4 regions of the Xenorhabdus santafensis genome follow, and region 2 is predicted to be linked to each of the others. Evidence: predicted binding sites of a transcription regulator. Region 2 holds the regulator's gene; each other region holds the start of a gene.
The links. The regulator PurR, encoded in region 2, represses purine synthesis genes. The targets are predictions, from matches to a motif close to CANGCAAACGTTTGCNTG.
Positions count from the first base shown of each region.

Region 1 (8,309 bases), on a different contig from region 2:
CACTGAACCATTTGGGTTTGCCGGATAGTTTTCTGTCACCATGCCGTAGTTATTCACGAAACGCAAAGCCACCTGCTGATGTTTTTCAAGTTCAGATAAACTTTGGCTGTTTCTGAATTCCACCTGGCCTTCACCATGAGCCACAGCAACCGGCAAGCGGGAACCGGCCATATCTTTCAAGAACAGCGACGGGCTGTCTGCCACCTCCACTAAGCTGAAACGCGCTTCATAGCGTTCTGAGCGGTTACGGACAAAGCGGGGCCAATGTTCTGTACCGGGGATCAGCTCATGCAAGTTAGACATCATCTGGCAACCGTTGCATACCCCAAGTGCCAATGTATCCGGTCTTGCGAAGAAGCTCGCAAAATCATCGCGTACCCGTGAATTAAACAAGATGGATTTCGCCCAGCCTTCCCCCGCACCGAGTACGTCTCCATATGAAAAACCGCCGCAAGCCACTAATGTCTGAAATTCAGCCAGTGAAATACGGCCGCTCAACAAGTCACTCATATGCACATCAACAGCTTCAAAACCTGCACGATGGAATGCGGCAGCCATTTCAACATGGGAATTGACACCCTGTTCACGCAACACAGCCACTCGCGGGCGTACTTGTTTTGCAATGTAGCAAGCAGCAATATCTTCCGCAGGATTGAAAGATAGTTTCACATTCAGGCCCGGATCTTCCACATCCTGTTTTGCCAGATGTTCTTGATCAGCACACTCAGGATTGTCACGCAGGCGCTGCATTTGCCAAGTTGTTTCCGCCCACCACAAACGCAATACACTGCGATTTTGACGGTAAACTTCCATATTATGGCTGGAGATAACGAAATCATCGCCAACCCGCGCTTTACCCAAATAGTGCACGCATTCGCTCAAGCCATAATCTGCCAGCAGTTTCTCAACCGGTTCCCTGTCAGTTTCACGCACTTGAATCACTGCACCCAATTCTTCGTTAAATAGTGCAGCCAAAATATCTTCATCAAATGCGCTGATATCCACCTTCAGGCCACAATGCCCGGCAAAAGCCATTTCAACCAGCGTTACCAGCAAACCACCATCCGAGCGGTCATGGTATGCCAGCAATTTCTGTTCTGAGATCAGTTGCTGAATTGCCTTGAAGAAGCCTGCAAGTTGCCCAACATCTCGGACATCTGCGGTTTTATCTCCCAATTGGCGATAAACTTGAGCCAATGCAGTCCCGCCCAGCGCATTGTGCCCTTTTCCAAGGTCTATCAGAAGCAAAGCATTGTCATCTTCGGTTGATAACTCCGGCGTCACGGTATAACGCACATCTTCTACTCGGGCAAACGCACTGATAACCAATGAAAGCGGAGAAGTCATTTCACGCTCTTCCCCATCTTGGTTCCAGCGGGTTTTCATTGACATTGAGTCTTTGCCTACCGGGATAGTCAATCCCAGCGCCGGACATAATTCTTCACCCACGGCTTTCACCGCAGCATACAAACCGGCGTCTTCACCGGCATGACCGGATGCTGACATCCAGTTAGCCGATAATTTTACCCGGTTTAAATCCTGCACATAAGCAGAAGCAATGTTAGTCAATGCCTCACCGACAGCCATGCGGGAGGAAGCAGCAAAATCCAGCAATGCGATCGGCGCACGCTCTCCCATAGACATGGCTTCGCCATAATAGCTGTCCAGACTGGCGGTCGTAACGGCACAATCGGCCACAGGGATTTGCCACGGGCCAACCATTTGATCGCGGGCAACCATCCCGGTGATGGAACGGTCACCTATTGTTATCAGGAACGTTTTTTCCGCAACCGCCGGCAAATGCAGAACACGTTTTACCGCTTCTTCAAGAGAGATATGTTTGCGTTCCAATTGCTGCCCTGATGCTGTCAAGATCTGGACATTCTTCAACATTTTGGGCGTTTTGCCGAGCAAGACATCCAACGGCATATCGATGGGTTGATTATCGAAATGGCTGTCATTCAGCAACAAATGACGCTCTTGCGTTGCTTCCCCAATCACTGCATAAGGAGCGCGCTCACGGCGGCACATTTCTTCAAACAGTGAAAGCTGCTCCGGTGCCACAGCCAGCACATAGCGCTCCTGAGATTCGTTGCACCATACCTGTAATGGGCTCATTCCCGGTTCATCATTGAGAATATTGCGCAATTCAAAGCGCCCACCCCGGCCACCATCATTGACCAATTCAGGCATGGCATTCGACAATCCACCCGCCCCGACATCATGGATAAACAAAATGGGATTTCTGTCACCCAATTGCCAGCATCTATCAATAACCTCCTGACAGCGGCGTTCCATCTCTGCATTGTCACGCTGCACAGAAGCGAAATCCAAATCGGCATCAGACTGACCTGATGTCATTGACGATGCCGCTCCTCCTCCCAAGCCGATATTCATACTTGGCCCACCAAGTACAATTAATTTTGCCCCGACCGGGATTTCTCCTTTTTGAACGTGTTCCTCGCGAATATTGCCAATCCCCCCGGCCAGCATAATGGGTTTGTGGTAACCACGCAGTTCGGTGCCGTTATGGGAATAAACCTTCTCTTCATATGTCCTGAAATATCCCAGCAATGCCGGACGCCCGAATTCATTGTTAAAGGCAGCGCCACCCAGAGGGCCTTCCAGCATGATATCCAAGGCACTGACGATTCGTTCAGGCTTGCCAAAATCTTCTTCCCACGGCTGCTCAAAGCCGGGAATTCTCAAGTTAGAGACAGAAAAGCCCACCAATCCAGCTTTGGGTTTGGCTCCCCGCCCTGTTGCTCCTTCATCACGGATCTCTCCCCCTGAGCCTGTCGCTGCGCCGGGCCACGGTGAAATTGCCGTTGGATGATTATGCGTCTCAACTTTCATCAGAATATGCGCGGGTTCTTGATGATAATCATAGGTACCGCTTGCAGGATCAGGGAAAAAACGACCGACACGAGAGCCTTCCATCACGGCGGCATTGTCTTTATAAGCGGAAAGAACATAATCCGGTGTCTGCTCAAATGTATTCTTGATCATCTTGAACAGCGACTTAGCCTGCGCCTGGCCATTAATCACCCAATCCGCATTGAAAATTTTGTGGCGGCAGTGTTCAGAGTTTGCCTGAGCAAACATGTAAAGCTCTACATCAGTCGGATTGCGCTCCATGGACTGAAAAGCCCGCACCAAATAATCAATTTCATCTGCAGCCAGAGCCAGCCCCAATTCAAGGTTGGCAGATTCCAGCGCTGCCCGGCCTGACTGTAAGATATCAATTTGCTTCATCGGGGCAGGTTGTTGGTGGGAAAACAGTATTTCAGCCTGTTCGAACTGGGTAAATACACTCTCCATCATGCGATCATGCAGCAACCCAGACAAGATTTGCCGCTGTGTATCGCTCATTTCATTACTCTGAATATAATAAGCAATCCCCCTTTCCAAACGGACAATTTTGTTCAATCCACAATTGTGAACAATTTCTGTCGCTTTGGATGACCAAGGGGATATTGTTCCCGGGCGAGGAGTAACCAACAGTAGTTGACCTTTGGGTTCATGTTCAGCCAAAGAAGGGCCATATTTTAACAGTCGGTTTAATTTCTCTCGTTCATCGCCCGTGATCGGAGCATTAGTCTCTGCAAAATGCACATATTCCGCATAGAGCTCTGTAACAGGAAGGCTCTTGTCTTGACATTGGGAAAGGAGCTTAGTAATACGAAACGCTGATAAAGCGGGAGAGCCACGCAGAATTTCCATAGTAATAGATTCTCTCATCTTAGAAGCAAAGCCTGACTGATGCCTCAGGGGAACTTTGCCCATTATAGAGGAATGTTTCACCCGACGAAACCGTTTGCGTGGTTATTTATTAGACTAATGATACATTTAGTAAGATTCCAAAATTGATTTAATAAGGTTGCACAACCCTATTTTGTTCAGCAAAATTCTCGATTACTGGAAATTTAACCATGCTATCATCTGGCGTTTCATATTGAGCCCAAACTGCACTGGTGAGAGATAACTATTTGAGTAATATAAAGATAAATTATTTTGTTATCGTTATTATCGCGCTCCTCTCCGCAGCAATCATTGGTCTGAACATCAATTGGCCCAATCAACAGCAGGAGCAGATAAACAAAATTTTGGCACGAGGAGAACTTCGGGTTAGTACTATCCGTTCACCTCTAATTACCCTTAACAACAAAAATGAGCCAACAGGTTTTGACTATGAATTAACCAAACGGTTTGCTGATTATCTTGGGGTTAAACTCGTTATTAAGTTTAGAACCAACATTAACCAGCTTTTTGACGATTTAAAGAATGATAAAGCCGATTTTTTAGCGGCAGGTCTTATCTACAATAAAGAAAGGCTATCCCAAACACGCACCGGCCCTGCTTATTCTTTAGTCTTACAGCAACTGGTCTATCGCAAAGGGACAGCACGCCCACGTTCATTTGCTGATTTAAACGGCAAGCTCATCGTCACCGCTGGCTCTGCCCATGCCAGTGAGCTGAAAAAATGGAAAGAGGAATCTTTCCCTGATTTGAGTTGGGATGAAACCTCGCACGAGAACACTCAGCAATTACTTGAGCAACTTTCTGATGGAAAAATAGATTATACAATCAGCGATTCAATCAGCCTGGCACTGCAACAGCGTATTCATCCCAATCTAGCCGTTGCTTTTGACGTTAGCGAAGAGCGTCCACTGACTTGGTATTTAAAACGCAATGATGACTATAGCCTCAACTCCGCCATGCTTGATTTTTTCAGTATGCTGGCTGAAAACGGCATTATGTCTCGGCTACAAGAAAAGTATTTTAGCCATGTTGGCTCATTCGATTATTTCGATACTATTTCATTTATTCGCGCAATCAATAAGTTATTGCCCACATACCAGACACTTTTTGAAAAGTATGCAGGTTCACTTGACTGGCAATTAGTCGCTGCAATTGCATGGCAAGAATCACATTGGGATCCGTTGGCTACATCCCCCACAGGTGTTCGTGGCCTGATGATGCTCACCCGCCCGACAGCAGAATGGGCAGGAATACGTGACCGCTTGGATCCAGAAGAGAGTGTAAAAGGCGGCATGGCTTATCTGCATTATTTAATGGAGCGCCTGCCAAAAACCATCCCTGAAGATGAGCGCATCTGGTTCGCCCTCGCCGCTTATAATATGGGATATGGGCATATCCTTGATGCCAGAAAATTAACTGCTGCACAAAAAGGCAATCCTGATAGCTGGCTCGATGTTAAAACTCGCCTGCCCCAATTAAGCAAGAAAAAATACTACACCAATACAACGTATGGCTATGCACGCGGCTATGAGGCTTACCGCTACGTTGAAAATATTCGGCGTTATTATTTGAGTCTGGAAGGATATTTGCGGGCAAAAAATAATCGTGAGAACACGGAGGAAAATAAAACTGAGATCACCTCAATCAGCGAACCTGAACCTGAGGCCAGTCAAAATGATAAGAACAAGGATAAATAATCTCTTTGATTTTCATTCGGTTATTATTATGTATTAGATAAATGGAATCGCTGGTTCAGGCATTTTACCTGTACTAGCCCATTATCTGAGCCAGTACATTTCGATAAATTAAGCCCTGCCGCTATGATAGCTCTTGTTGCTGATTCTTTAATTTCTTCAATGCCTTGTGCTGCTCCCTTCTTTGTTTAAAAAAAGCACTCAACATCGCAGAACACTCCTCAGCCAAAACACCGCTTGTAATTTCGACCTTATGGTTCATACCCGGATGGCGCAAAATATCAACCAATGATCCTGCTGCACCCGTTTTCATATCGCTGGCACCATAAACTAAACGCTGTATCCGGCTGTGTACCATTGCTCCCGCACACATTATGCAAGGTTCCAAAGTGACATACAGTGTCGTATTCAACAGGCGATAATTCTGTAATTGGCTGCCACCACGGCGCAGGGCTATGATTTCTGCATGTGCAGTTGGATCATGTTCGGTTATCGGGTGATTAAACCCTTCAGCAATAACTTTATTATCGGCAACCAATACAGCCCCAACGGGGATCTCACCTCGCTCTTGTGCTTGTATTGCCAAATCCATTGCCCGACGCATCCAATACTCATCGCTATATATTTCAGTTACTGCATGTATTTCTGTCACTACGCATTCTCTTACTTTTAAAAAACCGGGGATAGCAGGTCATTGTCACTATACATTTCGTCTTTCAAGCTGCTTCTTTGTTGACTGCAAAGCAACTTGAAATCCATTGCGTATATTATTTATTGCTCTTTATTCATTTCAATTAATTAATTCAGGCTCGACCTGAACTTCATCAAGAAAAGCATCAAGGAATTGCTTCATACGTTCTACTCTCTCGCGGGCTAATTTCCTGCCCGATAGAGTCTGAAAACCAGACTCTAACTTGAATAATTTGGTATAAAAGTGATCGATAACATAAGCCTTATCATCATATTCACGCTGTGTTGCCAGCGGGTCACTAACATCATACAACGAAGACCCCATGCGGCCGGCAGTATAAAAGCAGCGCCCGATACCAATCATACCCAAGGAGTCCAACCGATCCGCATCTTGTACAATTTTGGCTTCCAACGTTCTGGGGGTTATATTGGCTGAAAAACTATGGGCTTCGATAGCGTGACAAATATCCGCAATATCCTTCTCATTCCACCCCAGATTTTTCAATATCAATTCAGCTTTTTCTGCCGCCATGCGTGAAGCAAAGGGCCTGTTTGGTGAGTTTTTTTCAACACTCACACAATCATGCAATAGCACAGCCACAAAAACTAACTGCAAATTGCCAGATTCAGCTTCGCAAATTTGCTTGGCATTCAGCCATACACGATGAAGGTGGGCAATATCATGGGCACCATCATCACCTTCTATCGCCATTGGTAAAAGTTGTTGCGCTAAATCTGTAAAAGGTGAAAAAGATAACATAATCGAAGAGCCTCTTTTTATGTATATAATATCGACATAGATAAAAACAGAAGGATTAACAACCATGCTGACCGGCCTTAACCACATAACTCTGACTACTTCAAACCTGGAACATAGTTTGGATTTCTATATTAATCAGCTTGGATTCAGGCCGCATGTACGTTGGCAGAATGGCGCTTATCTGAGCCTCGGGGAGTTATGGCTTTGCCTTTCTTGCGATGAAACTAAACCAGCACAAGATTATACCCACATTGCCTTTACTATTTCAGTTGGCGATTTTTCTGCTTTCAAGAAAAAATTATTGGCTGCGGGTATACCGCAATGGAAAGAAAACCGCAGCGAAGGGGAATCAATTTACCTGCTTGACCCTGATGGGCATCAGCTTGAAATCCATGTCGGTTCGCTTGCCAGCCGCCTTGATTCACTCCGAACCAACCCTTACCAGGGATTGGTGTGGTATTAATATCCACTGCTGGATTGCTGCCGCCATAAATGGGCACCAACCAATGCTTTCCAAGGAGTGAAATCCGCCAACCATTCTTCTGCCTGCTCAGCGCTGACTTTTTCTTCTTGCCTGAGCAGATATTGAAGATTGCGCCTGACGGCAACATCGCCATGCAATGAACCATTCAGATAATTAAACCCTCTCAGCAAAGTATAATTTACTGTCCACATACCCACTCCCTTAATGGCAAGTAAATTATCCGTTAATTGTTGAGCCCCATTTTCCCTTTCTGGGATAACTAATTCGATTGCACCAGAATCAATAAGCCGACTGGCATTCAGTAATGCATTGGCTTTCCCGACAGAAAAACCACATTGGCGCAATTCTTGCTCCGAACACCGCATTACCTGCTGATAATCTGGATGACACAATAACCCTGACGAGTGTTGAGTGCCGATTGCCTGAATAAAACGACGCCGAATAGAAATTGCTGCACTTACGCTAATTTGCTGGCCTATGATTGCCCAACTTAATGCTTCAAAAGGGGTTGCTGATTGATAAATTCTTAGCCCTGCCTGTCTAGTAACTAGCTCTCCAATGACAGGATGCCCTTGATATAGGGATTCAAATTTCTCTATGGGCTGGTTCAGCCCCAACATATGTGAAGCCAGAATTGATAATGCATTATGTGATGAAAGAGTGTTATCACCATCAATATCAAGTTGTACTTGAGCGGTATTATTTTCAATTGCAATAGTCAAAAGGGCGGGAGTTCCGTGCCAAATAACGCCTTTTTTAATTTGGTTTTGCTGCACGACTTCAGACACCCCCATTTCATCCCGCTGATGAAATGCCAGTAAGTCATTCGTATGATAATTACTGGGTAGTTTTATTTCCGTTACACAACTTGCTTGCATTAAAATAGCTCCACAGTCATATAAAATTAAGCTAATGTTCT
Region 1 is NZ_VCDN01000097.1:21,419-29,727, forward strand. It holds gene purL (phosphoribosylformylglycinamidine synthase) at 1-3,723, opposite strand, end outside; gene mltF (membrane-bound lytic murein transglycosylase MltF) at 3,990-5,459, shown strand; gene tadA (tRNA adenosine(34) deaminase TadA) at 5,581-6,108, opposite strand; gene FE392_RS17695 (HD domain-containing protein) at 6,247-6,906, opposite strand; gene fos (fosfomycin resistance glutathione transferase) at 6,971-7,369, shown strand; gene FE392_RS17705 (DNA-3-methyladenine glycosylase 2) at 7,366-8,268, opposite strand.
Region 1: purL (phosphoribosylformylglycinamidine synthase) is a predicted target of PurR. The motif match lies at 3,807-3,824, and genes of this name have one in related genera.

Region 2 (8,309 bases):
AGAACCTTTCATATACAGCAGGATTGGGTTTTCTTTAATTTGGCGCTCAATCTTCTCAACGATCGCCTTAGTTGTATCAGTAGCGGTGTTAGTATTGGTATTAGTTGTCGTCATTTTTGCTTCCTTAAAACTGCAAGCACTATTTTCAGAATCAGAAAAGATTGATTTAGAATACCACTTTATACGCTCATTTTTCTACAGAGAACTTTCTGGAGCCAATTTTCACTATAAAGTTTCGTCATGACACGGCCTTACCATAGTCCATTTTTACTATAGGACAGTACGTTTTTGCTAAGGTAAGTGTTTGCCATGATGTGCCTCAACAGCAATTGAGACAAATAACCATTCAATATTTCTATTCCAACTAATCACATTAACTACATCAAATACATCAGATAGTTTAGATCTACGCCAACTTCTGCCAAATAGCATCTTTTTCCCTGTTATTTGACAGAAAAGTTGTTAAGATAATTACCAAAATAGCAACAAGATAATAATCCTAAATTTGCCCTGACCATGATTAATCTTAAAAATCATGGCTACAGAGCTGAAAACCCGATATTAAAAAGGAGCATGCAATGTCTTTTGAATTACCAGCATTACCTTATGCCAAAGATGCCCTGGAACCACACATTTCTGCAGAAACTTTGGAATATCACTACGGCAAACACCACAACGCCTACGTTGTAAATCTGAATAATCTTATCAAAGATACTGAATTTGCCGGAAAATCCCTGGAAGAAATCATCAAAACATCTGAAGGCGGCGTTTTCAATAATGCTGCACAGGTTTGGAACCACACTTTTTACTGGCATAGCCTGTCACCAAATGGCGGTGGCGAACCAACTGGAAAAGTAGCGGATGCCATCAACAATGCTTTCGGTTCTTTTGCTGAGTTCAAACAACAATTTACTGACGCTGCACTGAAAAACTTTGGTTCCGGCTGGACATGGTTGGTCAAAAAAGCTGACGGAAGTTTGGCTATCGTCAGCACTTCCAATGCAGCAACTCCATTGACTGGCGAAGATAAGCCAGTTCTGACCGTCGACGTTTGGGAACACGCATACTACATCGATTACCGTAATGCCCGCCCACAATATCTGGAGCATTTCTGGGCTTTGGTCAACTGGGCATTTGTTGAAGAAAACCTGGCTTAATAAGATTGATTCTTATGCCAGTTTGAAATGATAAGGGCTGGTTTTCTTCCATTCTCTGATTATGAATGTCAGAAAACCAACCCTAAATACAAACGGTGTTATACGTCAATTATTTTTCTAGCTCTCAATTAATAAGACAAAGGCTTGCCAGAAAGACAATCATGATTAATGCGCTACCGGCAGCCAACAATCCCAACTTCAGATCTGTATCCATAGAACATCCTCAATGTGAAAAGCAAGATACCTAACACCATAATTTTAGATGGTTATTTACTGCATTGTTTGTAAATTATACTACCAACTTAAATTCATACTCTTTATAACATCGATTATCACTTTCACTTTTGAGCTAGATCAGACAAAATTCAATGTTTATCGCTAAATTGTTGCCAACCCATCACCTCATATATAAATATGTTGGTAAACGATTAACAATTATCTATATTTCAAGTTAAAGCGTATCGACAAGCAGATACGGCGAATCAATCAGCAACTTGAAAAGTTAGAATATATAAATTTAGACCATAAGGTCAGGAGTCCTTTTTATCATGGCAACGATTAAAGATGTGGCCAAACGCGCTGGTGTTTCTACCACAACCGTATCCCATGTTATCAATAAAACCCGTTTCGTCGCCGAAGATACTAAGGCTGCAGTTTGGGCTGCTATTAAAGAACTGAACTATTCTCCCAGTGCCGTTGCCCGTAGTTTGAAAGTTAACCACACAAAATCCATCGGATTATTGGCAACATCCAGCGAAGCCCCCTATTTTGCTGAAATCATAGAATCTGTTGAAAATAGTTGCTACAGCAAGGGTTACACTCTGATTTTATGTAATTCCCATAATAACCTTGATAAACAAAAAGCATATCTTGCCATGTTGGCGCAAAAACGCGTAGATGGTTTGCTGGTTATGTGTTCAGAATATCCTGAACAACTTTTAGGCATGTTAGAAGACTATCGCAATATTCCTATGGTAGTAATGGATTGGGGTGAGTCCAGAGGGGATTTTACCGATGCCATCATCGACAATGCCTTTCATGGCGGTTACTTGGCTGGTCGCTATCTTATTGAACGCGGGCACCGTGATATTGCTTCCATTCCTGGCCCATTGGCAAGAAATACAGGTGGCGGGCGTCACCAAGGCTTTCTCAAGGCGCTGAAAGAGGCCAATATCGCTATTCGCGATGAGTGGATTGTGCAAGGTGATTTCGAACCAGAATCAGGTTACCAAGCTATGTGTAAGATCCTAAATCAGAAACACCGCCCAACAGCTGTTTTTTGCGGGGGCGACGTCATGGCAATGGGAGCAATCTGCGCCGCTGATGAATTAGGTTTGCGTGTACCACAAGACATTTCCATTATTGGTTATGACAATATCCGAAATGCCCGCTATTTTACCCCAGCATTGACAACCATTCACCAGCCCAAAGAACGGCTGGGGCAAATGGCTTTCTCAATGCTACTGGATAGGATCGTCAATAAGCGTGAAGATGCACAAACTATTGAAGTTCACCCACGCCTTGTTGAACGGCGCTCCGTCGCAGATGGGCCTTTTATCGATTACCGTCGCTGACAGTTAGTTTTCTTGCAACCATTCAGCATTAAGTGTTTCACTATCCCCGAGATAATCAAATAACCAACTTAATGCTGGTGAATGGCTTTTTTGCGACCATACCAAGCAGCATGGGCTATCAGGCAATGGTTGTTCAAGTTCAAGTGCTGTCAGTTTTCCTTTGCGGATAAGAGGCAATGCACGATGTTTGGGCACCATTCCAACACACAAACCATCCATCAGGCAATTCAACCCTGCATCCCAATCAGGGACAACCAGTCTCCGTTGGTTATCCAACGCCCATGTATCCCTTTTAGGCAAACTGCGTGAAGTATCTTCAAGACACAAACTGGGATAAGGTCGCATTTGATCGTCATTTAATTTCCCCGATATTGACGCCAATTCATGCTCAGGGCTGACGACACATAACCAAGGCATGAATCCCATGTCCCTGAAGTTATATCGTTCACCAACGGGAGATGCCCGCGTTGCACCAATCGCAACATCCACCCGTTCATTCACCAGCGCATCCCATACCCCATTGAAAACCTCGGGGTAAATAAACAGCTCAATATCGGGAAAATGCCGATAAAAATCGAGAATGAGCCGGAGAGTTCTCTCAGGTTTCACTACCCTGTCCACGGCAATGCTAAATTGCCCCCGCCAACCATTGGCAACTTGCTGGCATTGATGCCGAGTGTGATGCATTTTTTTGATAACAGAGCGAGCTTCTTTGACAAAAATGGCTCCCGCTTCAGTTAAGTCCACGTCACGGTGACGTCGCTCAAATAGAGGTACTGCCAGCCATTCTTCAAGCTGTTTTACTGTATAGCTTACAGCAGAAGGTACACGATGAAGTTCTGATGCTGCCGCACTGAAACTTCCTGTTCTGGCAACAGCATCAATAACTTCCAGAGAGTATTCAGACCACATATATCTTCCTTTCAATTTTTTTCACAGCATGGTGCAAATATTACCGTTTCACAAGTAAAAATCATGCCATATAGAATAAGTCGGGTATTCTTTTATCAATTACCACATCAAGTTACGAACACCATGGCGACAAATAAAAATTCAATTCCATTTATGTTTTATCTCGCTGGCCTGAGCATGCTCGGTTATTTGGCTATCGATATGTATCTGCCTGCTTTTGGTGCAATGAAAGTAGATTTGGATACCTCAGAAAATGCCATTAGTGCAAGCCTCAGTATTTTTCTTGCGGGTTTTGCTTTTGCTCAGCTCTTATGGGGGCAATTGTCAGACCGCATAGGCAGAAAGCCTGTACTTATTATCGGATTATCTCTGTTTTCCATTAGCTGTTTGGGTATGATTTGGATAACTGATGCGACACAATTGCTTGTCTTGAGATTTATTCAGGCGGTAGGTGTTTGTTCCGCAGCGGTTTCTTGGCAGGCGCTGGTCATTGACAGGTACGATGCAGAGCGCGCTAAACGTGTTTTTGCCATGATCATGCCTTTAGTTGCCCTTTCCCCTGCCCTGGCTCCATTGTTAGGCGCATGGTTATTGTCACACGCTGGCTGGAAAATCATTTTTCTTGTTTTAATGATCGTGACACTTTTATTGTTGATACCAACATTTTTCCTAGCCAAGAAAAACAAGAGCACTGAAGTCAATGTCAATGAGAAATCAATTTCTTTCTTCGCATTGCTCCGTTCACCTGTCTTTAGCGGTAACGTGTTGATTTATGCTGCTTGCAGTGCTGGTTTTTTTGCTTGGCTGACAGGTTCACCAATAATTCTGGAAAATATGGGCTATAACCCTACCGATATTGGGTTGAGTTACATTCCTCAAACTCTGGCATTTATGATCGGTGGATATGGTTGTCGCATCCTGCTGGAAAAAGTGAAAAGCGAAACGGTATTTCCATTCCTGCTGATTGGTTATTCGGTGAGCATGTTCATCATTTATTTGCTTTCCGTTTTAAATGAACCTTCATTTATGGCTATTTTGGTTCCATTTTGTATCATGGCTGCAATGAACGGCGCATCCTATCCAATTGCTGTGGCTAACGCACTTTCTGTTTACCCCAATAGCAGTGGCAAGGCCGCCGCATTACAAAATGCTCTGCAACTGGGTCTGTGCTTTTTCGCAAGTATGATTGTTTCTATTTTTATGAATAATCCTCTCCTTTCGACAACAACAGTTATGGTTTCCACTATTGTGCCGATGGCGTTTGGCTATTGGTTACAAAAGAAAAAAACCAAAAAAAATGATTAAGCAAATAATGCTATTTTTTAAAAAATAATATCTAAGAACATTATTATCTAAAGGTCACGCTAATGTGTGACCTTTTGTCGATTGTTTAAATGTTGTTTCACTCATATACTCATACCGATTCATTATTCTAAAAACTTGGAACTTGAGGTTTTTCAGGGCAGTGAAGCTCCCTTTCATTTCAGGATGAAAATACCGTTCGCGGTTTTTTATAGTTTTCTCATCATTTCCAGATAAGTTTATATAGCTTTAACATAATAAAAATCAGCTAAAAAGTGATACCTCAAAATTCCACCACACAAATGTTGGAGAGTATATGAGTTCATCTTTCGTTGAAGGTAAAAACACAACAACTGACTCTTGGCATCGAATTGCTCAGGAATTACTTCAGGAAGCTGATATTGAAATCAACGGCAAGCGCCCTTCCGATATATGCATAAAAAACCCTGACTTTTATAAGCGGGTATTAAAAGAAGGTTCTCTGGGGCTGGGTGAAAGTTATATGGATGGTTGGTGGGAATGTGATCGCCTTGATATTTTCTTTCATAAAATATTACGGGCTGGTTTAGAACATCGTATACCTAAAAATGCCAAAGATATTTTAAGAATAGTTACTTCTCGCATATTTAATTTACAGTCTCCTAAAAGAGCTTGGATTGTCGGCGAAGAACACTATGACTTAGGCAATGATCTTTTTACCCACATGCTTGATCCTTATATGCAATATTCCTGCGGTTACTGGAAAGATGCTGACACATTGGAAGAGGCTCAAACCCATAAGCTTCGTCTGATTTGCGAAAAATTACAGCTTTCCCCCGGCATGACATTATTGGATATTGGTTGTGGATGGGGTGGCTTAGCCGCTTATGCTGCGAAAAACTACGGCGTCTCTGTTACTGGTGTGACGATTTCCGCAGAACAGCAGAAATTTGCCCAAGAGCGTTGTCAGGATCTGGATGTAAAAATTATTCTTGAAGACTACCGGAATTTAAATTTTCAGTTTGATCGCATTGTTTCCGTCGGTATGTTCGAGCACGTTGGTCCCAAAAATTATGCCAACTATTTTGATATTGTGAAAAAAAATCTGAAACCTGACGGAATATTCCTTCTCCACACCATCGGTTCCAATCGTGATAAATTGGGAACCGATGCCTGGATCACAAAATATATTTTCCCAAATGGCTGTTTACCATCAATATCAAAGATAGCCAAGGCAAGTAATGGAAAATTTGTGATGGAAGACTGGCACAATTTTGGTGCCGATTATGATCGGACACTCATGGCATGGTATGAGCGGTTTATTGCCAGTTGGCATGAAATTGAAGATAACTACAGCCCACGTTTCAAACGGATGTTCAGTTATTATCTGAATGCCTGTGCAGGTGCATTCCGTGCCAGGGATATTCAATTGTGGCAGGTTGTTTTCAGTCCGCGAGGTATTGAGAAAGGGTTAAGAGTCCCTAGGTAGAAAACGTCTCTGAGAGAGCTAAAAAGCTACAGAAGAACAATTTCTGTAGCTTTTATATTTTGGAGTGATATAGCTATAACATCATTGCTATTACTCCCTGATTACTGTGCTTTGTATTACGGTAATTTAAGGCGATTTGAATTCACGGTAATTCAATAAGATTTTTTATTGCTCTTCCGCTTGAATCAATAATTTTGTTTGTTCTTGTTGTGCCATAACCCGTTCAACGGTATCTACAACCGCCTGAGTTTGTGGATCAATTTCAATATTGATTTTTGCCCCAAGACGCTTTTTACCCAACGTTGTACGTTCTAACGTTTCTGGTATTAAATGCACACAAAAGCGATTATTTACAACATCGCCAATTGTCAGGCTGATCCCATCAATACCGATAAAACCTTTATGCAGGATATACTTCATCAGCTGTTTATCGTGAACTCGAAACCAAATTTCATGGTTATTTTCTGAAGTAAATATCTTTGCAATTTCAGCAGTTGTAATGATATGGCCAGACATCAAATGCCCGCCAATTTCGTCACCAAATTTGGCTGCCCTTTCCAAATTGACGATATCGCCAACTTTAAGTTCACCAAGGTTAGTTAACCGCAGCGTTTCTTTCATCAGATCAAAACTAACTAAATCACCATCAATTTTAGTCACTGTTAAACAGCAACCATTATGGGAAACAGAAGCCCCCGTTTCAATTCCGGGTAATAATTCAGCCGGAAATTTAACGGTATGGATCCGAAAGTGCGTTTTTTCTTCAATGGCAACTATCGGTGCTTTTCCCTGAACGATACCTGTAAACATGCGAACCTCTTTAATCATTTCACATAGCAAGTTAGTTTAACCTACCCACTGTTTTTAAACACTATCACTTTAAACACTATCATTTTAAACAGCATTACTTTAAACACTATGCAACATATTCACTGCTTCACTTATAGTGCTGTATTACTTTCGAGCACCACTGTACATGAGGATAAGCATAGTTAAAGCGTCACTTATTGAGTATAAGCATCGTACTACAATTGGATTAATAAAAATGAGTCCTATACAATGCGATTGCTTATAAGCGATACCTTTCGACTACTATCGTTTGCTCGCAAAAGTATTACTTGTTTTTTCAATTAATTATCAATTAAATAAAGGTGTAGTACGTGCAGAAATATTTAAATGAAGCGCGTAGTTTGCTCGCTTTGGGGATCCCCGTCATCATTGCACAATTTTCACAAACTGCAATGGGGGTCGTCGATACAGTCATGGCCGGTAAAGCCGGTGCAATTGAAATGTCAGCTGTTGCCGTAGGCACATCAATCTGGCTACCTACTATCTTATTCGGTCAAGGTGTATTGCTCGCTTTAACCCCGATAATTGCGCATATGAATGGCTCTGGTCAGAGGAAAAAAGTTTCCGGGCAAACTCAACAAGGTTTTTGGCTGGCGACATTCCTTTCTATCTTTGTTATTGCGTTATTGTATAACAGCCAATTCATTATCGAAGCGCAACATAATATTGATCCTGCATTAGCCCAAAAGGCGACAGACTTTATTCACGCCATCATGTGGGGAGCACCCGGCTATCTGTTTTTTCAGGTTTTGCGCAGTCAATGTGAAGGATTGTCGAAAACTAAGCCAGGCATGGTCATCGGTATTACCGGGTTATTGGTTAATATTCCCGTTAACTATATTTTCATTTATGGTAAATTCGGTGCACCAGAATTAGGTGGTGTCGGTTGTGGTGTTGCAACAGCGACTGTTTATTGGGTAATGTTCCTGCTGCTTCTGGCTTATGTTAAATGTTCCCCCAGTCAAAAAGACATCCAAACATTTAACAACTTTTCGGCACCCAAGTGGTATACCCAGAAACGGATTATATTACTTGGTTTACCTATTG
Region 2 is NZ_VCDN01000046.1:122,265-130,573, reverse strand. It holds gene FE392_RS12795 (Grx4 family monothiol glutaredoxin) at 1-114, opposite strand, end outside; gene sodB (superoxide dismutase [Fe]) at 579-1,157, shown strand; gene purR (HTH-type transcriptional repressor PurR) at 1,706-2,731, shown strand; gene punR (DNA-binding transcriptional activator PunR) at 2,735-3,643, opposite strand; gene punC (purine nucleoside transporter PunC) at 3,767-4,948, shown strand; gene cfa (cyclopropane fatty acyl phospholipid synthase) at 5,262-6,413, shown strand; gene FE392_RS12765 (riboflavin synthase subunit alpha) at 6,579-7,223, opposite strand; gene FE392_RS12760 (MATE family efflux transporter) at 7,574-8,309, shown strand, end outside.

Region 3 (8,309 bases), on a different contig from region 2:
AACTTAAATTTTAACTATTATCTTAATAAGAACAATAGCATGAGCAGATATAGAGATTATACCCGTCGTCTTTCAAGTTGCAGCTTTGTTGGCAGCACTCACTCACCCCAATCACATAGTTAGCTATGTGATTGGGGATTCGCTCCCTTGCCGCCGCGCGCAACTTGAAATTCATAGGGTATAGACGGATCTATTTACCCAATCGCTTTACCCAACAATTGGCGGATATAAGTTCCAGCGCCCAATAGCCCTGTTTTATCATATGTAATTAAATAAACTGGAATATCCTGCAAATAAGATGTGAATCGGCCTTTGTTTTCAAAACCCTGCCGGAATTCTGATTTTTGGAAAAAATCGAGGAAACGAGGAACAATCCCTCCTGCAATATAGACACCGCCAAATGCGCCAATATTCAGTGCCAAATTCCCACCAAAACGCCCTAATGCTTTACAAAAAAGCGCTAATGCTTGTTCGCAAACCGGACAGCTCCCACTTAAGGCTCTATCTGAAATATCACTGGGAGTAATTTCTTCTATTGGCTGACCGTTTAGCTTCATCAAGGAACGATAAATATTGACTAATCCGGGGCCAGAAAGAACACGTTCGGCAGAAACATGGCCGTACTCTGCCCGTAAAACGCTTAGCATATGCTCTTCTTCCGCACTGTCTGGTGCAAAATCTACATGACCACCTTCTCCGGGCAGGCTCAGCCACTGATTACCTGTGTGAATAAGATGCGCGACACCTAAGCCGGTTCCCGCACCATAAACAGCAATTGGTTTCTTGGCCTGAGGTTGTTTCCCGCCAATCTGAATAACATCCTTTTCATCCAAGACCGGAATGGCAAGGGAAACCGCGGTAAAGTCGTTAATGACTTCAAAGCGTTCCCATCCTAAGGATGCTCGCATTTGGCTGATGGAAAAACGCCAACTGTGGTTGGTCATGCTGACAACGTCATCCGTTACAGGGCAGGCAATGGCGATGCTGCCATATTTAACTTCATAACCTTTCTGTTGCAGGTAATGGCGGATAACAATTTCAAGTGATGCATAATGTGCGCAGGGATAGAATTCGACAGCACTCAGTTGCCCAGTATCTACATCACATAATGCCAGACGTGCATTTGTACCACCGATATCACCTACAAGGGCATATGTTGTCATAGTTTATCTCCTTAACTTTACAGAAATTCTATACCCGTCATCTTTCAAGCTGCATCTTGATTGGCTGCAATTCAAGTTCCATCGGGTATATATCCTGATGATCCGGTCAAAAATCGAATTGGGGGGATTTTACACAAGGTTTGGCTTAAAGACCGCATAAAAATGTATCAACACTCTGGTGAGGCATGTTTTGGGAAAAATGCTCTGGCGAAAAATATCGTGAACCCGATTGCTATTCCAAACCCAGACCACGCCGCCCTATGGAATTGAGGTCTGCGACAGTAAAACGGTTATTCCAGTTTTTCTCATAATCTTCACGGGGAAAATCCGCCGGAGATGTGCCACTTTTAAGCGATATTGCTACTTTGTGTGCATAAACTAAATTTCGGTCACACAGAGGAGCCGCAGGAATATACATCACATTTCCCCAGCCTTGCTGGTTTTCTACAGGAGCAACAGAGTGAATGAGATCACAGTGCCACCAGACAGAATCTCCGGCTTGTAGTGATGGAATGCTGCATAATCCGTGAACAAGGTGAGGGTGCCATTTTTCGGGCGCGGGCAGTGCTTGGCCTGGCTCTACACCGCAAAGCTCATCGTCAGGTACATCGTCTAACAAAGGGCGCAGCAGTAAATAAGCCATTGCTTCTGGAACAGGAACAACATGCAAAAGCCCCTGATTGAGCTGCATATCTGAAAGCGCTGTCCAACCTTGAAAGGTACGGAAAATCGAGCACCGGGTGACGTTATCCAGCTCATATTCGTTCATTTCAGGGCGATAGGCCGCATCCCAAGGATCGTATTGTGCAAATCGATTATGAAAGATATTCCTGAACACTTTTTGATAAGTAGGATGGAGCCAACGTTCCAGTGCGCCAGAATCTGCATGGGCTCCCAGCCCTTTGGATGTCGTCCCTGGTGGTCTGTGGCGAATGCGATCGGGATAAATCATACTGACATCAGGTTCAAACCACTGTATCCCCTCCGATTCAAATTTCCACAGGTGATTAAGGAATGTTTGTACATGGGCAATTTCTTGGCTTTGCCGGGCCAGCATTTGTGCCTGAGACCAATAAATGGGATAAATTTCCGGGCGGGATGCTTCAAGGTTGCTGAAATAGCGATCTCCCTCGCCATGATAAATGGCATCAAAATTATTTGCCTCAAGGTAATCAAGCAGGGAACTATCCCATGCCAGTGCGGTATCCCGAGGAAAATTTTGTCTGACAATCAAACATCCACGGCGTTTAATTTTTTGGTGTATTTCTGCTGGCACTCGGTTGTTTATTAGGTCATGTAACGAGATTTCAGGCCAGGCGCTGCCGGTGTTTTTTTCATCTTGCCGGGCATCAGAAAGTTCGTATTCTATTTTGTCACAGACCTGCCTGAATAGGCTTTCGACATCACCAATTTGCTGGCGCATGGCTTTTTTCATCAGGCGAATTTTTTGGCGATAATCATCGGGAAAAGCAGAGGATGTAAAAGAGGCTGGGATAAAAGATGTCTTCATGGCAGATCCTATTTTTCAGGTTGCCCGGCAGTTATATAGCTATAGTCGCCCATAAACTGCAAGTTGCAGCCGATAAGGCTGCAACTTGGAAGGCATAAGCTTAAAAACATTGTTTTAGCTTGTAGGGCAGTTAATTCGCCGGACTGTAATAAATAGGTGAACCAGGCCCGACAGGTAAGCCTAGAATAAATACCCAAATGTAGAAAAACAGTGACCAACCCACCATAAATATCAGGGAATAAGGCAACATCATGGAAACGAGTGTTCCGATCCCTGCATCTTTTTTATATTTCACGACAATAGCCACGATGAGGCCGAAATAACTCATCATTGGCGTAATGAGGTTGGTAACTGAATCCCCGATACGATAGGCCGCCTGAATAGTTTCCGGGGCATAGCCTGCCAGCATTAGCATAGGGACAAAAATGGGGGCGGTAACAGCCCATTGCGCAGAGGCTGAACCAATCATCAGGTTGATGAATGCGCAAATAATAATAAAGAAGATAAATAGCAGGCCACCATTTAAGTTGATGGTATTGAGGAAATTGGCCCCTTTTACCGCGATAATCTGACCGATATTTGTCCAACCAAAGAAAGCGACAAATTGGGAGGCAAAGAAAATAATAACCAGATACAGACCTAGCGTACTCATGGCTTGTGCCATTGCGTCCACCACATCTTTGCTGGTTTTCATTGTCTTGGCGACAAACCCATATACCATGCCGGGAATGGCAAAAAAGAGGAAAATAAAGACAACAACGGATTTCAGGAAGGGAGAATTACTGACTAGCCCTGTTTCCTGATTTCTTAAAATACCGTTTTCGGGCACAACACTTAATGATACAAGCGCAGTTAATACAAGTAATGTCAGTGATGCGGCCACGAGCCCTTTTTTCTCCAGAGCCGTGACTTCTGCTGAATGTATGAGTGCATTTTCATTTTCATCCAATTCGCTTTTATAGGGGCCAAGCTGGGGCTCAACAATTTTTTCAGTCACATAATAGCCAAGGATAGAAATCAGGAAGGTACTGGCAAACATGAAATACCAGTTAGATTCAGCGCCAACGATATAGTTAGGATCAATAATCCGGGCCGCTTGTTGCGTGATACCTGCAAGCAGTGGATCGATCGTACCCAATAGCAAGTTGGCGGAATATCCCCCTGAAACTCCAGCAAATGCGGCTGCCAGCCCGGCCAGTGGATGACGGCCAAGGGAATGGAAAATAATTGCGGCTAATGGAATTAACACTACATAGCCCAGTTCTGCTGCCATATTGGACATAATACCGGCAAATACAATGGCTAATGTAGTGAGTTTGCGCGGGGCCTTCATTACGACTAAACGCATCAGGGCGGAAAGCAGGCCAGCACGTTCTGCAATGCCGACACCCAGAAAAGCAACCAGCACCGTACCCAGTGGGGCAAAGCTTGTAAAGTTAGTGACCAGATTGGATAAAATCCTGCGTATGCCATCTGCATCCAGCAAACTTACGATATGAATCAAGCCATCCGCCGCCCGGCCTTTTGCATTTTCTGGGCGAGGATCAATGACTGAAATATTAAAATATTGCCCGATTGCTGAGGCCGCCAATAAAATAGCAATAAGGATGACAAAAAGAATAACTGGATGGGGTAAAGCATTTCCTAACCATTCCACCGTTCGTAAAAAGCGACTACGATTTTGTTTTTTAGTTAACATGTATATTTCCTTGTTAGACATAAAAATTGAAGCCAATGATGTCCTTACTTTTGGTTAAAGTGATTTTTAAAATACGATCCTGAGTTATGCTGTTTATTGATAGATTGTTATTGTCCCAATAACAATCTATATGATGGTCTTATGGTTTATTTAAGAGTTAAAGACTGAAAATAGTGATTTTGCAGTATAATAATTTGATTTTTTGCCTATTTTGATACTTTTCTCGCCTTTTTTTTATTAAACCTGAATGCATAACTACTTAAATTTAATTGTTATTATTTTTTATTATTCTCTTTTCTTTATGTATTCACGTATTGTGCGGGAAGGGCATAAATAACGATGTTTGATTGCGATTAAATAAATCTAATTTCTCATAAGAAAACGCATCATAAAATTTGCGATTATCGCTTGATTCTTATCCCAGATTCACCGGATAATCACCCACTTCAAAATTTTCTCGCCATTCCGTCTAAAAAGCCAAACGATTGCGCACGTGGATGACTGAACCAATAAGTACAGCATCAACTTTTTGTTAACTTGCTACGTAATCGTTTTCGTCAGGAAGAGTGGTGGAAAATCGTGGTAGATTTCAAAGCGGAACACTCAACAAAAAGCAGGGGAAAAACATGTCTGGCATGCAGGCTCCAACTCAAGGCAAACTCGATAAGTATTTTAAGATTACTGAGCGCGGATCGACGGTACGCCAGGAAATTCTCGCTGGGTTAACCACATTTCTGGCGATGGTTTATTCCGTTATTGTGGTGCCGGGTATGCTTGGGCAGGCCGGATTTCCTCATACTGCGGTGTTTATTTCTGTCTGTCTGGTCACGGGGCTCGGTTCGTTACTGATGGGATTGTGGGTGAACTTGCCGATGGCCATTGGTTGCGCTCTTTCATTGTGTACATTTACCGCCTTCAGTCTGGTATTGGGGCAACAAGTCAGTATTCCTGTCGCACTTGGCGCGGTTTTCCTGATGGGATGTATATTTACATTGATTTCAGTGACAGGCGTGCGGGCATGGATTTTACGCAATATTCCCATGGATATAGCACACGGGGCCGGTATTGGTATTGGGTTGTTTCTATTGTTGATTGCCGCCAATGGTGTCGGGCTGGTAATTAAAAATCCACACGAAGGTTTGCCCGTTGCGTTTGGTTCGTTGACTTCCTTCCCTGTTATTATGACGTTATTGGGGCTGGCGGGGATCATTGGGCTTGAACGCAGAAAAGTACCCGGCGGCATTGTGCTGGTCATTATCGCGATTTCAGTTATTGGTTTGATTTTTGATCCGGCTGTGAAGTATCAAGGATTTTTCAAAGTACCGACTGTGGGAGAAGACGGTTTATCCCTGATGTTCAGCATGGATATTATGGGCGCTTTGCAGCCAGCCGTGTTACCGAGCCTGCTGGCATTGGTCATGACGGCAATATTTGATGCAACGGGAACCATTCAGGCAGTGGCAAGTCAGGCCAATTTATTGGATAAAAGAGGGCAAATTATCAATGGTGGCAAGGCGCTGACTGCGGATTCCGCCTGTAGCATTTTCGCAGGGGCTATCGGTTCCTCTCCGGCAGGTGTTTACATTGAATCTGCCGCCGGAACGGCAGTCGGGGGGAAAACCGGTTTAACGGCTTCTGTGGTGGGTATTTTGTTCCTGCTGATTTTATTCCTGTCCCCGCTTTCCTATTTAGTGCCTGCCTATGCAACGGCACCAGCCTTGATGTATGTGGGGCTATTGATGTTGAGCAATGTGCGCAAGCTGAACTTTAATGATTTTGTCAGTGCGATGGCTGGCTTATTGTGCGCAGTGTTTATTGTGCTGACATGCAATATTGTTACCGGAATTATGCTGGGCTTCAGCGCATTGGTTGCGGGCCGTATTTTTTCTGGTGAATGGCGTAAATTGAATCTCGGTACGGTTATTCTTGCCATCATATTAGTTGTATTTTATGCGGGAAATTGGGCTATCTGATTAAAAGGGGTTTTTAATAAACCCCTTTGTCGTTTTTATGAATAAATACCAGATACTAATCTGTCAGAATCAAAGATTGATAGTTTGGATCTGCGGCAATCTCAGATTCCTTGAATGGCAAATGTAGCCATTTCTTTGCACTATACATCCAAGTGGAATCGCTATAATGCGGCGAAGCAGGATCGTCTGACAATGAAGTTAACAATGAGGTATAAGCCTCGACATCATTATTCGGGAAACTAATCAGTTGCGTATAACTATTGCCATAGTCGTGTTTACTTCTCACATTAGTGCTTGTCAGATCGATAGATTCTACACAAGCAATCGTGAAATAGCCGACATTGCTGCAACCACCATATAACGGAACATGCTTATCACCACGTACCAAAGAAACATAATCTCCCCGTTGTGCATCCAAAGGTAATCCTTGGTGTGCTAAACCCAGTACAGTGGCGCCGAGTGCTTGTCGGAGTGTTTCTTTATCAGCATGTAATTTGCGTGGGGTATTTAAGGGATCATTTTTGTCAAAGGGAATGGCGAACAAAACAGATTCCGGCAAAACTTGTAGCCGATTCCAAATACCATCCCAAATATGGGCTCCCCGTGCGGAGAGATTACCACTATTATCCCAATCTCTTAATATACGGCAGGCTTCGGTAACATCAACACGCTGAGGCGAAGGGAAGATTGTTCCATTTAGTGGATCACGCTGTACATTAACCTGCGGTGAATAGCAGGCTTGCTCCAAAAATTCTGATTTAAACAACTCAGCAGTCAGAGCACGGCTGTTCAAGACCATGTCCTGAATGATTTCATTATTGATAGATTTCCCCGGATACTGATCGTGGCCTTGCAAACGTTCTTGTATCATGATGTGACCCAGACGAGTACGCATACTGATAGGTTTACTGCCATCAGAACCAAATGCTAAAGGATAATCCACCAAGGGGGATTGAGGGTTAGAGAGCCAGTAGCTGTCATTCATATTGGCAACATAATCGGTGCGCAGCAAATTGGGCATTCGGGATGGGCCTACCGCGCCAGCCTGAACGGAATCGGGGTCATTTTGCCAATCACACTCACTGCGTGAACCGTCAAAAAACGGGATGTCCGGCGTTAATTTGGCAGCCAGGACTTGGCGGGATTGCGTGGTACAATTTTTTGTTTGCTCAAGGGAAATGTTAGGAACAGGCCCCATATCTGCATACCAAGCTTTATTGCTGCCACGACCAACTGCGATAGTATTCACCCAAGGCATGGCCGACTCTTGTTTTTGAATAGCGATAAATTCTTCAAGAGAACGGGCTTGATCAAACCGTAGCCAGCTTCTAAACAAGCGAAAATTTTCTTGGTTGATATCGCGGACTGCAAATGCTTTTTTCGTATCCCACTGTAATGGCGAAAGATTTACCAAAGGGCCATATTCCGATTTATACAACGTACGGGTTACGGGAACCAAAGAACCAGAGTCTTGCTTAACTTGGACAGTAATCGTATTGGCTTCCATTTTGACTTTCTTGCCATCCCGGAGGTAACTCAATGGATCATCGGGCGCCAAACTCAGTTCGTAAAAACCCATGCGGGATGCTGTCGAAACGGTGTGGCTCCAGGCGATATTGTCGTTAAAACCAATTTGAATGATGGGAATACCTAAGAACGAGACACCACTGACATTGATTTCACCGGGAATGGTAAATTGCGCTTGGTAGAACCGGTCTGGGCCGAACCAATACCAATGAGGGTTGCCAACCAACAAAGGAGAATCTGAATGGGTGGTTTGTGTACCAAATCCATAGGCATTACTGCCGACCCCTCTGTCTTCCAGATTGTTTAAGTGGAATGAAGCGATTGACGCAGATGATCCTGAAACATTCGTTGTTGATAAGACGCCGGGGGGTTGGGCGTGAGCAATATTGGGGAGCATTAAATTATATCCCTTCGTGAATACGGCAGCATACATGCGT
Region 3 is NZ_VCDN01000059.1:31,531-39,839, reverse strand. It holds gene glk (glucokinase) at 195-1,163, opposite strand; gene FE392_RS14630 (YbiU family protein) at 1,396-2,673, opposite strand; gene FE392_RS14625 (AbgT family transporter) at 2,804-4,372, opposite strand; gene FE392_RS14620 (NCS2 family permease) at 4,999-6,345, shown strand; gene FE392_RS14615 (penicillin acylase family protein) at 6,401-8,309, opposite strand, start outside.
Region 3: FE392_RS14620 (NCS2 family permease) is a predicted target of PurR. The motif match lies at 4,914-4,931, and genes of this name have one in related genera.

Region 4 (8,309 bases), on a different contig from region 2:
ATAATCACCGCCCCTATCTCAGCCGCCTGTGTCATTAGCCGCAAGTGGCCTAAATGCAAAGGAGTTTCCCGCACCGCCAATACTAATTTCCGGCCTTCTTTCAACACCACATCTGCGGATCGGGTAATCAGGCCATCAGTGTAACTGTGCACTATTCCTGATAAGGTTTTGATTGAGCAAGGCAGGATAACCATACCCAGTGTTTTATATGAGCCTGAAGAAATGCTGGCAGCAATATCACGGTTGTCATGCACTACATCAGCCAAAGCCTGAACTTCCCGCAAGGTATAGTCCGTCTCCAATGCCAATGTCTGCCGGGCAGATTGGCTGATGACCAGATGCGTTTCAATCCCTTCTAAAGGCTGCAAAACCTGCAATAACCTGACGCCATAAATCGCACCACTCGCCCCTGTCAGCCCGACAATCAATTTTTTCATGCTTTCCTCTGAGATCTGGGTTTATACCCTATGGATTTCAAGATGCGTTGCGGCGGCAAGGGAATGGCAAACTCGTCGGGAACGAATTTGCCCGGCCAAAGACTGGCTTCCGGCGGGAGGCTGGAGCCTTTCAGTAACCTCCGGACGCGCTGCTGTCTGTGCGACCGGAGTAAATGAACGCAGGCAACTTGAAAGACGACGGGTATATAACTTATATGATAATAAAGATATTATCCTTCATTATATATTTCCAAATTCTCAATTTCGCTCTGCCCGCGTACTTTATTGGCATCATCCTTACGCAGGTTTTCCAAATAATCCAAGTAAATCTGGTCAATGTCTTTTGTGACATAGATACCATCAAAAACAGAACATTCGAATTTTTCTATGTCCGGATTCTCTTCCCGCACGGCCTGAATGAGATCTTGCAGATTCTGATATATCAGGGCATCCGCACCAATGAGCTGGCGAATTTCATCCACTTCTCTACCGTGGGCAATCAATTCATTGGCGTTTGGCATGTCAATCCCGTATACATTCGGGAAACGCACTTCCGGTGCTGCCGAAGCAAAATAAACTTTTTTGGCTCCTGCTTCACGGGCCAGTTCTACGATCTGTTCTGAGGTTGTCCCGCGCACAATGGAATCATCCACCAGCAACACATTTTTGCCGCGGAATTCAGCACGGTTAGCATTCAGTTTGCGGCGAACTGATTTACGGCGCTCTTGCTGGCCGGGCATAATGAAAGTGCGCCCCACATAGCGATTTTTGACAAAACCTTGCCGATACGGTTTATCAAGGATATGGGCGATTTCCAGTGCTATGTCACAGGATGTTTCCGGTACAGGGATCACAACATCAATATGCAAATCTTCCCATTCACGGGCAATTTTTTCGCCGAGCTTTCTCCCCATCCTCAAGCGGGCGTTATATACGGAAATTTTGTCGATAAAGGAATCTGGGCGGGAAAGATAGACAAATTCAAAAAGACAAGGAGTCAGTGAAGGGTTTTCGTCACATTGACGGGTGAATAGTTGCCCATCTTCCGTAATGTAAATTGCTTCTCCGGAAGCCACATCACGCAGAAATTCAAAGCCGAGCGTATCCAGTGCCACACTTTCCGACGCGACCATGTATTCATGTCGACCGTCTTCCAAACTACGTTTTCCCAAAACCAAGGGACGAATGCCATGTGGATCACGAAAAGCCACTAACCCATGACCAATGATCATGGCAACACAAGCGTAGGCACCGCGGATCCGTTTATGCATTTTCGCTATTGCCGCGAAAATATCGTCTGGCTCCAGAGGAAAATGAGGGAACTGTGTCAATTCATCAGCAAAGATATTCAGAAGGATCTCAGAATCTGACGTTGTGTTGACGTGGCGACGGGCATTTTCAAACAGCAGTTTTTTTAATTCATGTGCGTTTGTCAGGTTGCCATTATGCGCCATCGTGATACCAAAAGGCGAGTTCACATAAAAGGGTTGCGCTTCAGATGCACTGGAACTGCCCGCAGTTGGATAACGAACATGCCCGATACCAATAGTTCCCTGTAGACGTAACATGTGCCGTGTTTCAAATACATCTTTGACCAACCCATTGGCCTTACGTAAACGGAATTCATTGTTACTATTAATAGTTGCAATGCCTGCTGCATCTTGCCCACGGTGCTGAAGCACCGTCAATGCATCATAAATCGACTGGTTAACCGGTGTAAAACCGACGATACCGACAATACCGCACATGTAGTCTTTCCTCATCAGCCAAGCGGAGAGGCGTTATCTCTCCGGCAAAAAACTCGACGCATTTTGCAGGTAGTCAAAGAACCACCTGATGATTTGACTGAACTGTGGGATTAGCTGAGATTGTTGCCAATCCTGACTTTTGGGAAGCGAGGTAAATGAATCTGCGACAAATAAAATAGCAGATACGATTAGCACGCCACGTAATGCCCCAAAGCAGACCCCCAGAACGCGATCAGTTCCCGACAGGCCAGTTCGTTGAACAAGTGAACCAATAACATAGTTAACGACTGCACCAACAATCAGTGTTGCAATGAATAGAGTCACGATTGCAACGCCATTACGCACCAGTTCATCTTCCAAGCGGGTGAAATACGCCGCCAAGTAAGTATAGAAGTGGCTTGCAACAAAGAAAGCACAGCCCCAAGTTATTAACGAAAGTGCTTCACGAACAAAACCACGGATCAAACTAACCAGTGCCGAGAAGCCAATGATGGCAATAATTGTATAATCAATCCAGACCATATTTTAATCCAAAAAAGGCTCCCGACTTTCAAGTCGGGCGCATTCTAACAGAAAACGAAAACGTTTGCGCAGTAGATTTATCAAACTAATAAAAATAATTTTTTATGCTTTCACAGGGCATTTATGGGAAGTTTTTAACCTCCCATGAGTGCCCATCTGATTATGGCTTGTAACTTTTAACCTGCCCCTGTAATCCCGTAATCTCCCTTAATTCAGATAAGATAGATTCAAGTTTTTGCCTTGACGCATTCGGGCCTACATAAATTCGTGTCAACTGCCCCTGAACCGGAGAAGCCGGAGCGGTGTATACCTGATGCCCGGAAAGGCGTAATTTCGCCACAATTTCATTCACTTTGTCCGCATTTTTCAATGCGCCAAGTTGAACAACGTATGCCGACGCTTGCGGAGCCTGCTCTGCGAGCTTTGGCTTGGCTTCTGATTTAGTTTCTGATTTAGCTTCCGGCTTCGTTGCAGAACGAGACTCAGCCTTAGCCTGTGGATTATTTTCCACTTTTGGCTGAACAGGTGATTCCGTTTTCCCCGTTTCCCTCAGATCTTTCGGAGTAAGCACAGGAGGCTGTGTCACCGGTGCGGTTTCTGAAGGTACAGCACCAGAAAGTATATCTGTGCCTGATTGTTCCTGGGACTGGTTCTGCGTTTGCATCGCTTCTGCCGCCCCTTCCGGTGGTGTGGACGGCATGCTTTGTGTCAATGGCGGGATAGAATCAATATTTTCTTCATCGCCAAGTTTTGACACCAATGGAATAGAAGCAAACTGGTTTTCGTTATATTTCTTATCGCCATCAAATATCATCGGCAACACAATAATGCCCACTGCTACAAGAACGATGGTGCCGACCAAGCGATTTTGAAATTTACTGGCCACGTCCCTTCTCCTTCTCCAAAGCCTCCATGACATGAGCAACTGTATGGAAAGAGCCACAAACTACAATGATATCCTGCTCTGACGCATCTTCCATCGCTTGCTGCCATGCTGATTCTACTTCTGCGAACGTCTGAACCTGCGCAGACTGTGCCAGGTTTTCGGCCAATGCCTCAGCTTCAGCACCCCGCAGTTCATGCAAGGATGCACAATACCATTCCTCAATTTGCTGAGACAGGCAGGCAAGTGTGCCAGGAATATCTTTATCCCCCAGCATGCCAACTACACCACGGATCTTGCTGCCCGGAGTGCGTGGTAATTCCGCCAGCTTCTGCACCAGATAACCTGCGGCATGGGGATTATGTGCAACATCCAGAATAATCCGCGGTGCCTCTCTGACAATTTGGAAGCGTCCCGGTAACTGGGCGTTTTGTAACCCCGCATGGATAGCTTTTTCGTTAATTGCCCGGCTGATTTTATCATCCTGCTGCAATAGGCAGTGAATCACGCCCAATGCGGTAGCCGCATTTGCTAATGGCAAATTGGGTAAAGGCAGTTCATTAAATTGCTGATCAGCCGTTGCCCAACTCCAGCTTTCTCTATTTTGTGTGAAGTGCCAATCTGCATCACGACGAAAGAGCTTGGCACCCAACTCATCAGCCACTTCGGCTATCGAGCGTGGCATATCTGCTTCACCCACTACCGCAAACCGCCCGCGACGAAAGATACCCGCTTTTTCGCGGCCTATCAGCTCGCGATCAGCACCAAGCCAATCAATGTGATCCAGTGCAATGCTGGTAATGGCCGCAATATCCGCATCTACGATATTTGTTGCGTCCAGACGCCCGCCTAACCCAACTTCCAATATCACCACATCAAGCTCAGCTTCTTTAAAAAGCTGTAATGCAGCCAAGGTGCCATATTCGAAATAGGTTAATGAAATATCGCCTCGCTGAGCTTCTATACCCGCAAAGACCCGGCAGAAGTCTTGCTCTGTCGGCTCCTTGCCCTGAATGCGTACCCTTTCGGTATAGCGCACCAAGTGTGGCGAACTATATACGCCAACTTTAAGCCCAGCGGCCAGAAAAATAGATTCCAGAGTATGGCAGGTTGTTCCCTTGCCATTAGTACCTGATACCGTAATGATTTTTGGCGCAGGCTCCAACAAACCCAATTGTCTGCCGAGTTTGCCCACGCGTTCAAGCCCCATATCAATGGCTTTGGTATGCAGGTTTCCCAGATAAGAAAGCCACGTCATCAATGGCGACGTGGCTTGAGGAATTTGCAAAATATCAGACATCGTCTTTATTAGTGTTGATGTTTATATCAGCCTCAATATCAGCAGGTTCAACGACAATTTCTGTCACTGGTTCTGCTTTTGTTCCCGGCTGTGGTTGATGAGTCATCATTGCAAGCAGGCTGGCGATTTTATCACGCATTTCTGGGCGGCGAACCACCATGTCAATCGCGCCTTTTTCCAGTAGGAATTCGCTGCGCTGGAAACCTTCCGGCAATTTTTCACGAACTGTTTGCTCAATGATGCGAGGGCCGGCAAAACCAATCAGTGCCTTAGGTTCAGCAACATTAATATCACCAAGCATCCCAAAACTTGCCGATACCCCACCCATTGTTGGGTTAGTCAAAACGCAAATATAAGGCAGGCCACGAGCTTGCATTTTTGCCAGCGCGGCACTGGTTTTTGCCATTTGCATCAGTGACAGCAGCGACTCTTGCATGCGTGCACCGCCACTGGCTGTAAAGCAGACAAGCGGGCAGTTATCTTCCAGAGCCTGTTCAACCCCGCGAACAAAGCGTGCCCCGACGACAGAGCCCATTGAACCACCCATAAAGTCGAACTCAAATGCACCTGCCACTACAGGCATTTCATGCAATGTCCCTTTCATGACTATCAGGGAGTCTTTTTCCTGAGTTAACTTTTGAGCAGCAACCAGACGATCTTTATATTTTTTGATATCGCGGAATTTCAGGATATCCTTCGGTTCCAATTCGCTACCTAATTCTGTGCCAGTGCCTTCATCCAAAAATGCAGCCAGTCTCTGGCGAGCTGAGATACGCATGTGGTGGTCACATTTAGGACACACCTCAAGATTGCGCTCTAACTCAGCACGATAAAGTACCTGACCACAACTATCGCATTTTGTCCAAACCCCTTCAGGTATACTTGCCTTGCGGGTTTGCATAATTTTGCTTTTATTTAGAATCTTTTCAATCCAGCTCATTAATGAACCTTTCCGTCTGAATCTGGCTAATGCCAGCTTTTGTTTTACGTGCCATTAAACCACAATGCTATTGCCGTGTGGATAAAAAACTGCTCGAAGCCGTTAATGATAGCTTTAACTATCTACTACTCATTATTTACTGCGTACGATTTACTACGTACGATTTATACGCGCTATTTACTGCCTACTGCATTGTCTGATAGCAACTCATTGTTATTAATCATCGATCGTTACCAACAACTCATTGCTATCAACTAATTACTCGCTATCGACGACTTTTTTCGATGCAGCGCGACGATGACGCCAGACTTCGATGACGCCAGGAAGTATAGAGATAAAGATAATCGCGACAATCAACAGTTTCAGATTTTGCTGTATGATTGGCATATCTCCGAACAAATAACCAGCATAAGTGAATAATAGCACCCAGATAAATGCACCGATGACATTATAAGTGGCAAATTGCCGATAAGACATTTTTCCCATACCTGCAACAAACGGTGCAAATGTTCTAATAATTGGGACGAAACGAGCCAAAATTATGGCCTTTCCACCATGTTTTTCATAAAATTCATGGGTTTTGTCGAGATAGCTACGGCGGAAAATTTTCGAATTTGGGTTGTTAAACAATTTCTCACCAAAAATGCGACCAATGGTATAGTTTAACGCGTCACCAATAATCGCAGCCGTAATCATCAAGGCTACCATTATATGCACATTAAGATCGTTAGAATCTAATGCAGATAATGCACCCGCCACAAATAACAGGGAATCTCCCGGTAAAAATGGCGTAACAACCAATCCCGTTTCACAAAAGATAATCAGGAATAAAATTCCGTATACCCAATCACCATAGTTGGCAACCAACTCCGCCAAGTGTGCATCTATGTGCAAAATGAAATCGACAATGAACTTAGCAAAATCAACAAAGTGAGCTAAAAACTCCATAATTTTCCTCGTTATGACCGAACATCCCTGTCACATTTTGAAAATGTCAGATTAAATCATCAGCCAGAAATAGCGGCCCCATTATGGGCTTCGGTAAACCAAAGTGCTCAGGATAATCCACCGCGACTAAATACAAGCCTTCAGCTTTGGCGGTTGCTGCCGCTTTTGTCCTGTCTTTCAGTGCCAGCAGTTCTGCCATCCAACCAATATCCTGATTGCCGCAACCAATTTCCAGTAAGCTGCCGACAATATTACGCACCATATGATGTACAAAGGCGTTCGCCTTGATGTCCACGACAATATAGTGACCATGTCGGCTGACATTTATGTGCATCATATTTCGCCACGGCGAATTTGACTGGCATTGCACAGCCCTGAAAGAGGTAAAATCATTCTCTCCCAGTAAACTCTGTGCCGCTTCATGCATTTTTTTCTCATCCAGTGGATAGTGAAAATGCGTGACGCCCCGTGCCAATACTGCCGGACGATAGCGATGGTTGAAAATCACATAGCGATAACGGCGAGCGGTTGCACTGAAACGAGCATGAAATGCCTCATCCACCGTTTTGACCCAACGCACCGCAATATTCGGCGGCAAATGGGTATTGACTCCCATTGTCCACGCGGCATCTTTGCGCTGTGCAGAGGTTTCAAAATGTACAACTTGCCCTGTTGCATGCACTCCAGCATCGGTTCTGCCTGCACAAAAAACAGAAATTGGCTCATTCGCGACTTTCGAAAGCGCTTTTTCCAAACATTCCTGTACGCTTTTAACTTCTTGCTGACGCTGCCAACCATAATATCGGCTGCCATCATATTCAATCCCCAGTGCAATTTTCACTTTTTTTGCCTCTGGCATAGACTGATTCAGCTCTGCCCCCGACATCAGTAAAATTGCTCCTGCATCAGTTTCTCTGCGACTTCAACCGCCATCAGAGCACCACCAAAGTGAATATTATCTGCAACCGACCAGAACTGCAGCATTTCCGGCATGCCATAATCATTACGCAGGCAACCAATGCTCAGATTATTATTACCTGAAGCATCTGTTACTTGAGTTGGATAATCGCCCTCTTCTGAGACCTGAATTTCTTCAATACGTTCAAGTTCTTCCCGCGCTTCTTCTATGCCAACCGGGCGCAATGTCTCCAAATTCACCATCTGAGCAGTGCCATAAAAAACCGAAGATTGAACACAATTCACAGATACAGGCAAACCATCATCCTGCAAAACCTTGCGGATTTGGTCAACAATACGGCGTTCTTCACGCACAGTACCTTCATTATCGGGTAGTAAAGGCAGTAAATTGAATGCCAGTTGTTTGCTGAAACGGCCTTCATCCGGAGGGATACCGTTCAACAGACGAGCACTCTGCCCTGCCAGTTCATCAATTGCCGCTTTACCGTACACAGAAACCGGCAATATATTCGTCAGGTGTAAACGAGAAATACCCGCGGCATCGATTAATGGCTTGATGGAAGTTAAAACCTGACTTGTGGAACTATCCGCCACAGCAACAATATTACGATTG
Region 4 is NZ_VCDN01000057.1:42,268-50,576, reverse strand. It holds gene FE392_RS14165 (UbiX family flavin prenyltransferase) at 1-437, opposite strand, end outside; gene purF (amidophosphoribosyltransferase) at 668-2,185, opposite strand; gene cvpA (colicin V production protein) at 2,219-2,707, opposite strand; gene dedD (cell division protein DedD) at 2,868-3,593, opposite strand; gene folC (bifunctional tetrahydrofolate synthase/dihydrofolate synthase) at 3,583-4,890, opposite strand; gene accD (acetyl-CoA carboxylase, carboxyltransferase subunit beta) at 4,883-5,830, opposite strand; gene FE392_RS14135 (hypothetical protein) at 5,936-6,088, shown strand; gene FE392_RS14130 (DedA family protein) at 6,089-6,778, opposite strand; gene truA (tRNA pseudouridine(38-40) synthase TruA) at 6,825-7,664, opposite strand; gene FE392_RS14120 (aspartate-semialdehyde dehydrogenase) at 7,664-8,309, opposite strand, start outside.
Region 4: cvpA (colicin V production protein) is a predicted target of PurR. The motif match lies at 2,761-2,778, and genes of this name have one in related genera.